Linked DNA regions of Puniceibacterium sp. IMCC21224. The protein of the gene in region 2 interacts with the protein of the main gene of each other region in a pairwise test. Links are inferred from orthologs where the notes say so. Each region holds a gene or a part of one and is shown on either strand. Other genes may lie near its edges.

Region 1 (3,224 bases), 270 kb from region 2 along the record:
GCGGCGCGACGGGTAGTCAACGGCAACTTTCCGCATACGGGCGTGCAATGATTCGTTTTGCACGCCGATTTTCGTTTCGGAGAACGACCCCACAGGTCGGAAGTCTAAAAAGACGCGGGGTATGGCCCGGCGCAGGAATAAGGGTTGAGGCCAGATGGCGAAGCGGTGGTATTCGGTGAGCGTGCTCTCGAATTTCGAGAAGAAGATCGCCGAACAGATCCGGACGGCGGTTGCCGAACAGGAGCTTGAGGATCAGATCGAAGAGGTTCTGGTGCCGACCGAAGAGGTGATCGAGATCCGCCGCGGCAAGAAGGTCACGACCGAGCGCCGGTTCATGCCGGGCTATGTATTGGTCAAGATGGAAATGTCCGACCGGGGCTACCACCTGATCAACTCGATCAACCGCGTAACCGGGTTTTTGGGTCCGCAGGGGCGTCCGATGCCGATGCGCGACGCCGAGGTCAGCGCGATCCTGCACAATGTGCAGGAAGGCGAGGATAGCCCGCGTACGCTAATACATTTTGAGATCGGTGAGCGGGTCAAGGTCAACGATGGTCCGTTCGAAGATTTCGACGGCATGGTTGAGGGTGTGGACGAAGACACCCAGCGCCTGCGGGTCGCGGTGTCGATCTTTGGTCGGGAAACTCCGGTCGAGCTGGAATTCACTCAGGTCACCAAGCAGGGGGCCTGAGGGTAGGGCGCCTTTGGGCGCCGCAAGCGTGGGAGGTGTTGGCATCGCGATGTCCGAACCGCACCACGGCAACGACAAGGCCCGATTGACGCGTCAGGGGGCCGTTGGACATAAAGGAGTAGCCAGATGGCAAAGAAGCTTGCTGGCAAGATGAAACTGCAGATCAAGGCCGGGCAGGCCAACCCGAGCCCGCCCGTGGGTCCGGCGCTGGGTCAGCGCGGCATCAATATCATGGAGTTCTGCAAGGCGTTCAACGCCAAGACGCAGGAAATGGAGCCTGGCGCGCCGTGCCCGACTGTGATCACGTATTATCAGGACAAGTCCTTTACGATGGAAATCAAGACGCCGCCCGCGTCTTATTACCTCAAGAAGGCAGCCGGCATGAAACCAGTGGGCAAACGCAATCGTCCTAAGGGTTCGCCTCTTCCGGGCCGTGAGACTGTCGCATCGGTGACTGTCTCGCAGGTACGTGAAATTGCCGAAGCAAAGATGAAGGACCTGAGCGCGAACGACGTTGAGGCCGCCATGCAGATCATTCTGGGCTCCGCAAAGTCCATGGGCATCGAGGTTAAGTAAGATGGCTAAACTTGGAAAACGCACCCGCGCGGCCCGTGAGGCCTTTGCCGGCAAAGAGGATATCACGATTGCCGAGGCCGTCGCCCTGATCAAGGGCAATGCCAATGCAAAGTTCGATGAAACCGTCGAGATCGCCATGAACCTTGGTGTTGACCCGCGTCACGCTGACCAGATGGTTCGCGGTGTCGTTGGTCTGCCAAATGGCACGGGCAAGACGGTTCGCGTCGCTGTCTTTGCACGTGGCGCCAAGGCCGAGGAAGCCACGGCGGCTGGTGCTGATATCGTTGGTGCCGAAGACCTGATGGAAGCCATTCAGGGCGGCAAGATCGACTTTGATCGTTGCATCGCGACGCCTGACATGATGCCGATCGTCGGTCGTCTGGGCAAAGTTCTGGGCCCGCGTAACCTGATGCCGAACCCCAAAGTCGGTACTGTGACCATGGACGTCAAGGAGGCCATCACGGCAGCCAAGGGCGGTCAGGTTCAGTTCAAGGCTGAAAAGGCCGGTGTTGTGCATGCAGGCGTTGGCAAGGTTTCGTTCGACGAGGCCAAGCTGGTGGAAAACATCCGCGCCTTCGTTTCGGCCGTGACCAAGGCAAAGCCGGCCGGTGCCAAGGGGACGTACCTCAAGCGCATCGCGCTGAGCTCGACCATGGGCCCGGGTATCACTGTAGACGTGGCCGAAGCAAACGTCGAATAACAGATTGGCTCCGGGGCGCGAGCCTCGGGGCGAATGCGGGGCCAGAATATCGGCCTCGTTCTGTCCGAGACGGAGGGTTCCGGGGATATATCCGGAATAATTCCTTCCTGAGATGGGAAACGAGACAAGATTTCCGACAGGTCTTTGACCTTCGGGCGATCACGGCCTCGGGACCCTGACTACGGACCCGTAACGGGTGCGGTCTGACCGCACCCTGACATGAGCCGGGGGGAGACCCCCAAATTTGGAGTAAAACTGTGGATAGAGCCCAGAAAGAGAAATTGGTCGAGGAACTCGGCCAGATCTTCGAAAGCTCTGGCGTCGTGGTGGTAGCACATTACGAAGGTCTCACGGTTGCAGAGATGCAGGATCTCCGGGGGCGCGCACGCGCTGCCGAAGCATCCGTACGCGTCGCCAAGAACAGGCTCGCCAAGATCGCCCTTGAGGGAAAGCCCTGCGCAAGCATTGCTGACTTCCTGACGGGCATGACCGTTCTGACCTATTCCGAGGACCCCGTGGCAGCAGCCAAGGTGGCCGAGGACTTCGCCAAAGATAACAAGAAGTTTGAAATTCTTGGCGGCGCAATGGGTGAGAATGCTCTGGACCGGGCCGGTGTGGAATCCGTGTCGAAGATGCCGTCGCGCGAGGAGCTTATTGCTTCGATCGTTGGCTGCATCGGCGCACCCGCATCGAACATTGCCGGGGCCATTGGCGCACCTGCTTCGAATATCGCATCCATCTTGTCCACAATCGAGGACAAGGCGGCTGCGTAAGCAACCTATGGGATCATCGTGGGGTTGTAATCCCGACGTTGGAACACATTTAGATACGGAAAGAAGTCACAATGGCTGATCTGAAAGCACTTGCTGAGCAAATCGTGAACCTCACGCTGCTGGAAGCACAAGAACTGAAAACTATCCTGAAAGACGAGTACGGCATCGAGCCCGCCGCTGGCGGCGCAGTGATGATGGCAGGCCCGGCAGATGCCGGCGGTGCCGCTGCTGAAGAGCAGACCGAATTCGACGTCATCCTGAAATCGGCCGGCGCCTCCAAGATCAACGTGATCAAGGAAGTCCGCGCAATCACCGGTCTGGGCCTCAAAGAAGCCAAAGACCTGGTTGAAGCGGGCGGCAAAGCCGTCAAAGAGCAGGTTTCGAAAGCCGAAGCCGACGAGATCAAGGGCAAGCTGGAAGCAGCTGGCGCCGAAGTCGAGCTCAAGTAATCGGTTCCGGGTGCGCCCGGAATACTGAAAAAACA
Region 2 (3,237 bases):
GGCCGACCGCGCACCTTGTTGTCAACTGGCCGGGCGGGCAGACACTGCGCACCCCCGGGCAGGCTCAGCCCATCGGCAGATCACGGTCGAGCGCTTCGAGTGATCCCATGCGGGCCGAACCGTCCGCCATCGCAGGCAGTTCAACTTCGGTGCAGGTGCCGGACTCGACCAGCGTCCAGGCATTGCCCTGGTAATCAACAGCCGAAGTGCCCGCGCAGGTGGTGCCGGGGCCGGCCGCACAGCCGTTTTCACCGGCAAGAGAGACACCAAAGCATTTCTCTTGGGCCTGTGCCGATGCGGTGGTCGAATAGGCTGCAAATGTGGCGGCAACAGCGCCGAGGATGGCGGCGGATTTCATGGTCTTGGACATATCTGGTTCCCTCTCAGGTGTTTGTCGCGTCTCGCTGCGGGTTCGTCCCGGCGATGAGGTAAGTCTGCCGGTTGTAGAGGAATCGCGCCACTCACAGGCCCGTGCATCACAGCGGCGTCAGGGTGCGTCAGGCGCATGTGAGTGAGGTGCGGAACGTATCATGCTGAAGAAAAGTCAGAATATTCTGAAAGTCAGAGTTTCTCATAGCCAGTGTAACATAGTGGGGTGCGCAATTGTTACAGGACTGGGCCTTGATCAGGATGCATGGCGGATATGCGCAGGGCGCCGCGTGAGGATTGTAACATTTGATTGGGACGAAAGATGCGACGCCGCGACGCAGCCAACCGCGCACGGCGGACATTCGTCCGAGGAACGGGCAATGCGGGCGTGTGTCTGGGGCTGTAGAACGGCCGTGCCGATCAGTGGGGGCGGGCGTTTGCCGCGCCCCCGATTGGTTCAACGTGCCGCAAGATCCGGCGGTGTCGCTTCGAGTGCGAGTGCGGCAACCGTGTCGTCCAGCGCCACAACCGAGGTTTGCTTTTCCCCCAGCCGACGCAGAGTGACCGTCCGGTCCTCGACTTCGCGCGCACCAACGGCAAGGATCACCGGCACCTTGCCGACGGAATGCTCGCGGACTTTGTAGTTGATCTTTTCATTGCGAATGTCGGCTTCTGCCCGGATTCCCGCAGCGCGAAGGGCGGTGACCACCTCGTGGACATAATCGTTGGCGTCGGTGACGATGGCTGCCACCACAACCTGACGCGGAGCGAGCCAGAATGGCAGCTTGCCGGCATGTTCCTCGATCAGGATGCCGATGAACCGCTCGAACGACCCCAATACAGCGCGGTGCAGCATGATCGGGCGATGCTTGGCCCCATCCGCACCGATATACGAGGCGTCCAGCCGCTCTGGCAGGTTGGGATCGACCTGTAGCGTGCCACATTGCCAGTCGCGCCCGATGGCGTCGGTCAGCACAAATTCCAGCTTGGGTCCATAGAACGCCCCTTCGCCGGGGTTCAGTTCAAAATCATAGCCCGCTGCCTTGCAAGCATTGCCCAGCGCCTTTTCGGCCTGGTCCCAGCTTTCCTCGGTGCCGATCCGCTTTTCCGGCCGGTCGGACAGTTTGATCCGCCAATCGGTAAAGCCGAGTTCAGCATAGATGCCCGACAGGAATTCGATGAACTTTTTGGTTTCCGCCTCGATCTGATCCTCGGTGCAGAAGATGTGCGCGTCGTCCTGCGTAAAGCCACGCACCCGCATGATGCCATGCAGCGCGCCCGAAGGTTCATAGCGATTGCAGGATCCGAATTCGGCCATGCGCAGCGGCAGGTCACGATAGGATTTCAGGCCGTGGTTGTAGACCTGTACGTGACACGGGCAGTTCATCGGCTTGAGCGCGTTGATGGTCTTTTCGCGCGCGTGTTCCTCGTCAACCTCGACGATGAACATATGTTCCTGATAGCTGCCCCAGTGGCCGGATTGTTCCCACAGCTTGCGATTCACCACCTGCGGCGTGTTTACTTCGACATAGCCGTCGCGGGTTTGCTGGCGGCGCATGTAGTCCTGAAGCATGGTGTAGATGGTCCAGCCGTTCGGATGCCAAAAGATCTGGCCGGGCGCCTCTTCTTGCATATGGAACAGGTCCATCTCGCGACCCAGCTTGCGGTGGTCGCGCTTGGCGGCTTCTTCCAGCATATGGAGGTGCTTTTTCAGATCGTCCTTGTTCAGGAACGCAGTGCCGTAGATCCGTTGCAGCATCGCCCGCTTGCTGTCGCCGCGCCAGTAGGCACCGGCCACGGACATCAGTTTGAACGCGTCACCGGGCACCTGGCCGGTGTTTTGTAAATGCGGGCCACGGCACAGATCCTGCCAGTCGCCGTGCCAGTACATGCGCAGCGGTTCGTTGCCGGGGATGCCGTCGATCAGTTCGACCTTATAGGGCTCGCCCCGATCCTCGTAATACTTGATCGCGACATCGCGGTCCCAGACTTCGGTGCGGACCGGGTCACGCAGCGCGATGATCTGGCGCATCTTCTTTTCGATCGCGCCAAGGTCTTCGGGGGTGAACGGCTCGGCCCGGTCAAAATCGTAATACCAGCCGGTGTCGATGACCGGACCGATGGTGACTTTGACAGCCGGCCACAGCTCTTGCACCGCGCGGGCCATGATATGCGCCAGATCGTGGCGCACCAGTTCCAGCGCCGGAACGGGATCGGCCATGGTGTTGATGGCGATGCTGCTGTTCGCCGGGATCGGCCATTGCAGATCCCAATGGGCACCGTTGACGGTGGCCGAGATCGCCTTTTTCTCAAGCGATTTTGAGATCGAGGCAGCAACCTGTGCCGGAGTCACTCCTGCGTCGAAGTCGCGTGCATTGCCGTCAGGAAAGGTCAGGGAGATTTGGGCCATCTGAGGCTCCTCGTCGGTTTGGCGCCTACGGGACGCCCGGTTGCGGGTTATGATGTCTGATCTAAGTGACAAAGCGGGAACCCGCTGTCAAGCAAGCGCGTTGATCAGGGATGCTTTTGCAAAACCGCGATTGGAAAGGGCCCGGATGGCTACGATTGATACAGACCTGTACGGCACCGTGACAGATGATGATGGCAACGCGACCAAGGGTGAGGCGCGCAATGGCGTGCGGCACATGGTGTCACTTAGCCTGACCAAGGTGGCCGACGGGCTGATTGATCCGAAACTGGTGCTGAGCTGGCTGATGAATGCGCTGGGCGCGCCAACGGTGCTGGTTGGCCTTCTGGTTCCGATCAGAGAGGCCGGTGCGTTGCTGCCGCAGATGCTGCTGGCGGGCTGGGTGCAGTCGCTTAGGTATCGCAAATGGGCGTGGATTTGCGGTTGTTTGGGGCAGGGGG

The links.
Region 1: the proteins of thrS (region 2) and rplA interact in binary tests that used the Escherichia coli proteins (3 or more experiments, as listed by UniProt). The link is inferred for Puniceibacterium sp. IMCC21224 from one-to-one orthologs.

What each region holds. Positions count from the first base shown.
Region 1 is NZ_LDPY01000001.1:3,204,739-3,207,962, reverse strand. Bases 216-3,117 are described here. They hold rplA (50S ribosomal protein L1), read left to right. Parts: upstream 216-1,268; coding sequence 1,269-1,967; downstream 1,968-3,117. Other genes in these bases: rplL (50S ribosomal protein L7/L12), read left to right, coding at 2,812-3,117; rplJ (50S ribosomal protein L10), read left to right, coding at 2,225-2,740; rplK (50S ribosomal protein L11), read left to right, coding at 818-1,267; nusG (transcription termination/antitermination protein NusG), read left to right, coding at 216-691. Also shown: more of nusG, read left to right, coding at 155-215; more of rplL, read left to right, coding at 3,118-3,189. UniProt on the Escherichia coli protein: One of the primary rRNA binding proteins, it binds very close to the 3'-end of the 23S rRNA. Forms part of the L1 stalk. It is often not seen in high-resolution crystal structures, but can be seen in cryo_EM and 3D reconstruction models.
Region 2 is NZ_LDPY01000001.1:2,937,305-2,940,541, reverse strand. What follows is about bases 304-3,218. They hold thrS (threonine--tRNA ligase), read right to left. Parts: upstream 2,780-3,218; coding sequence 827-2,779; downstream 304-826. Other genes in these bases: IMCC21224_RS13535 (MFS transporter), read left to right, coding at 2,925-3,218; IMCC21224_RS13545 (DUF2282 domain-containing protein), read right to left, coding at 304-370. Outside these bases: more of IMCC21224_RS13545, read right to left, coding at 65-303; more of IMCC21224_RS13535, read left to right, coding at 3,219-3,237. UniProt on the Escherichia coli protein: Catalyzes the attachment of threonine to tRNA(Thr) in a two-step reaction: L-threonine is first activated by ATP to form Thr-AMP and then transferred to the acceptor end of tRNA(Thr). The rate-limiting step is amino acid activation in the presence of tRNA.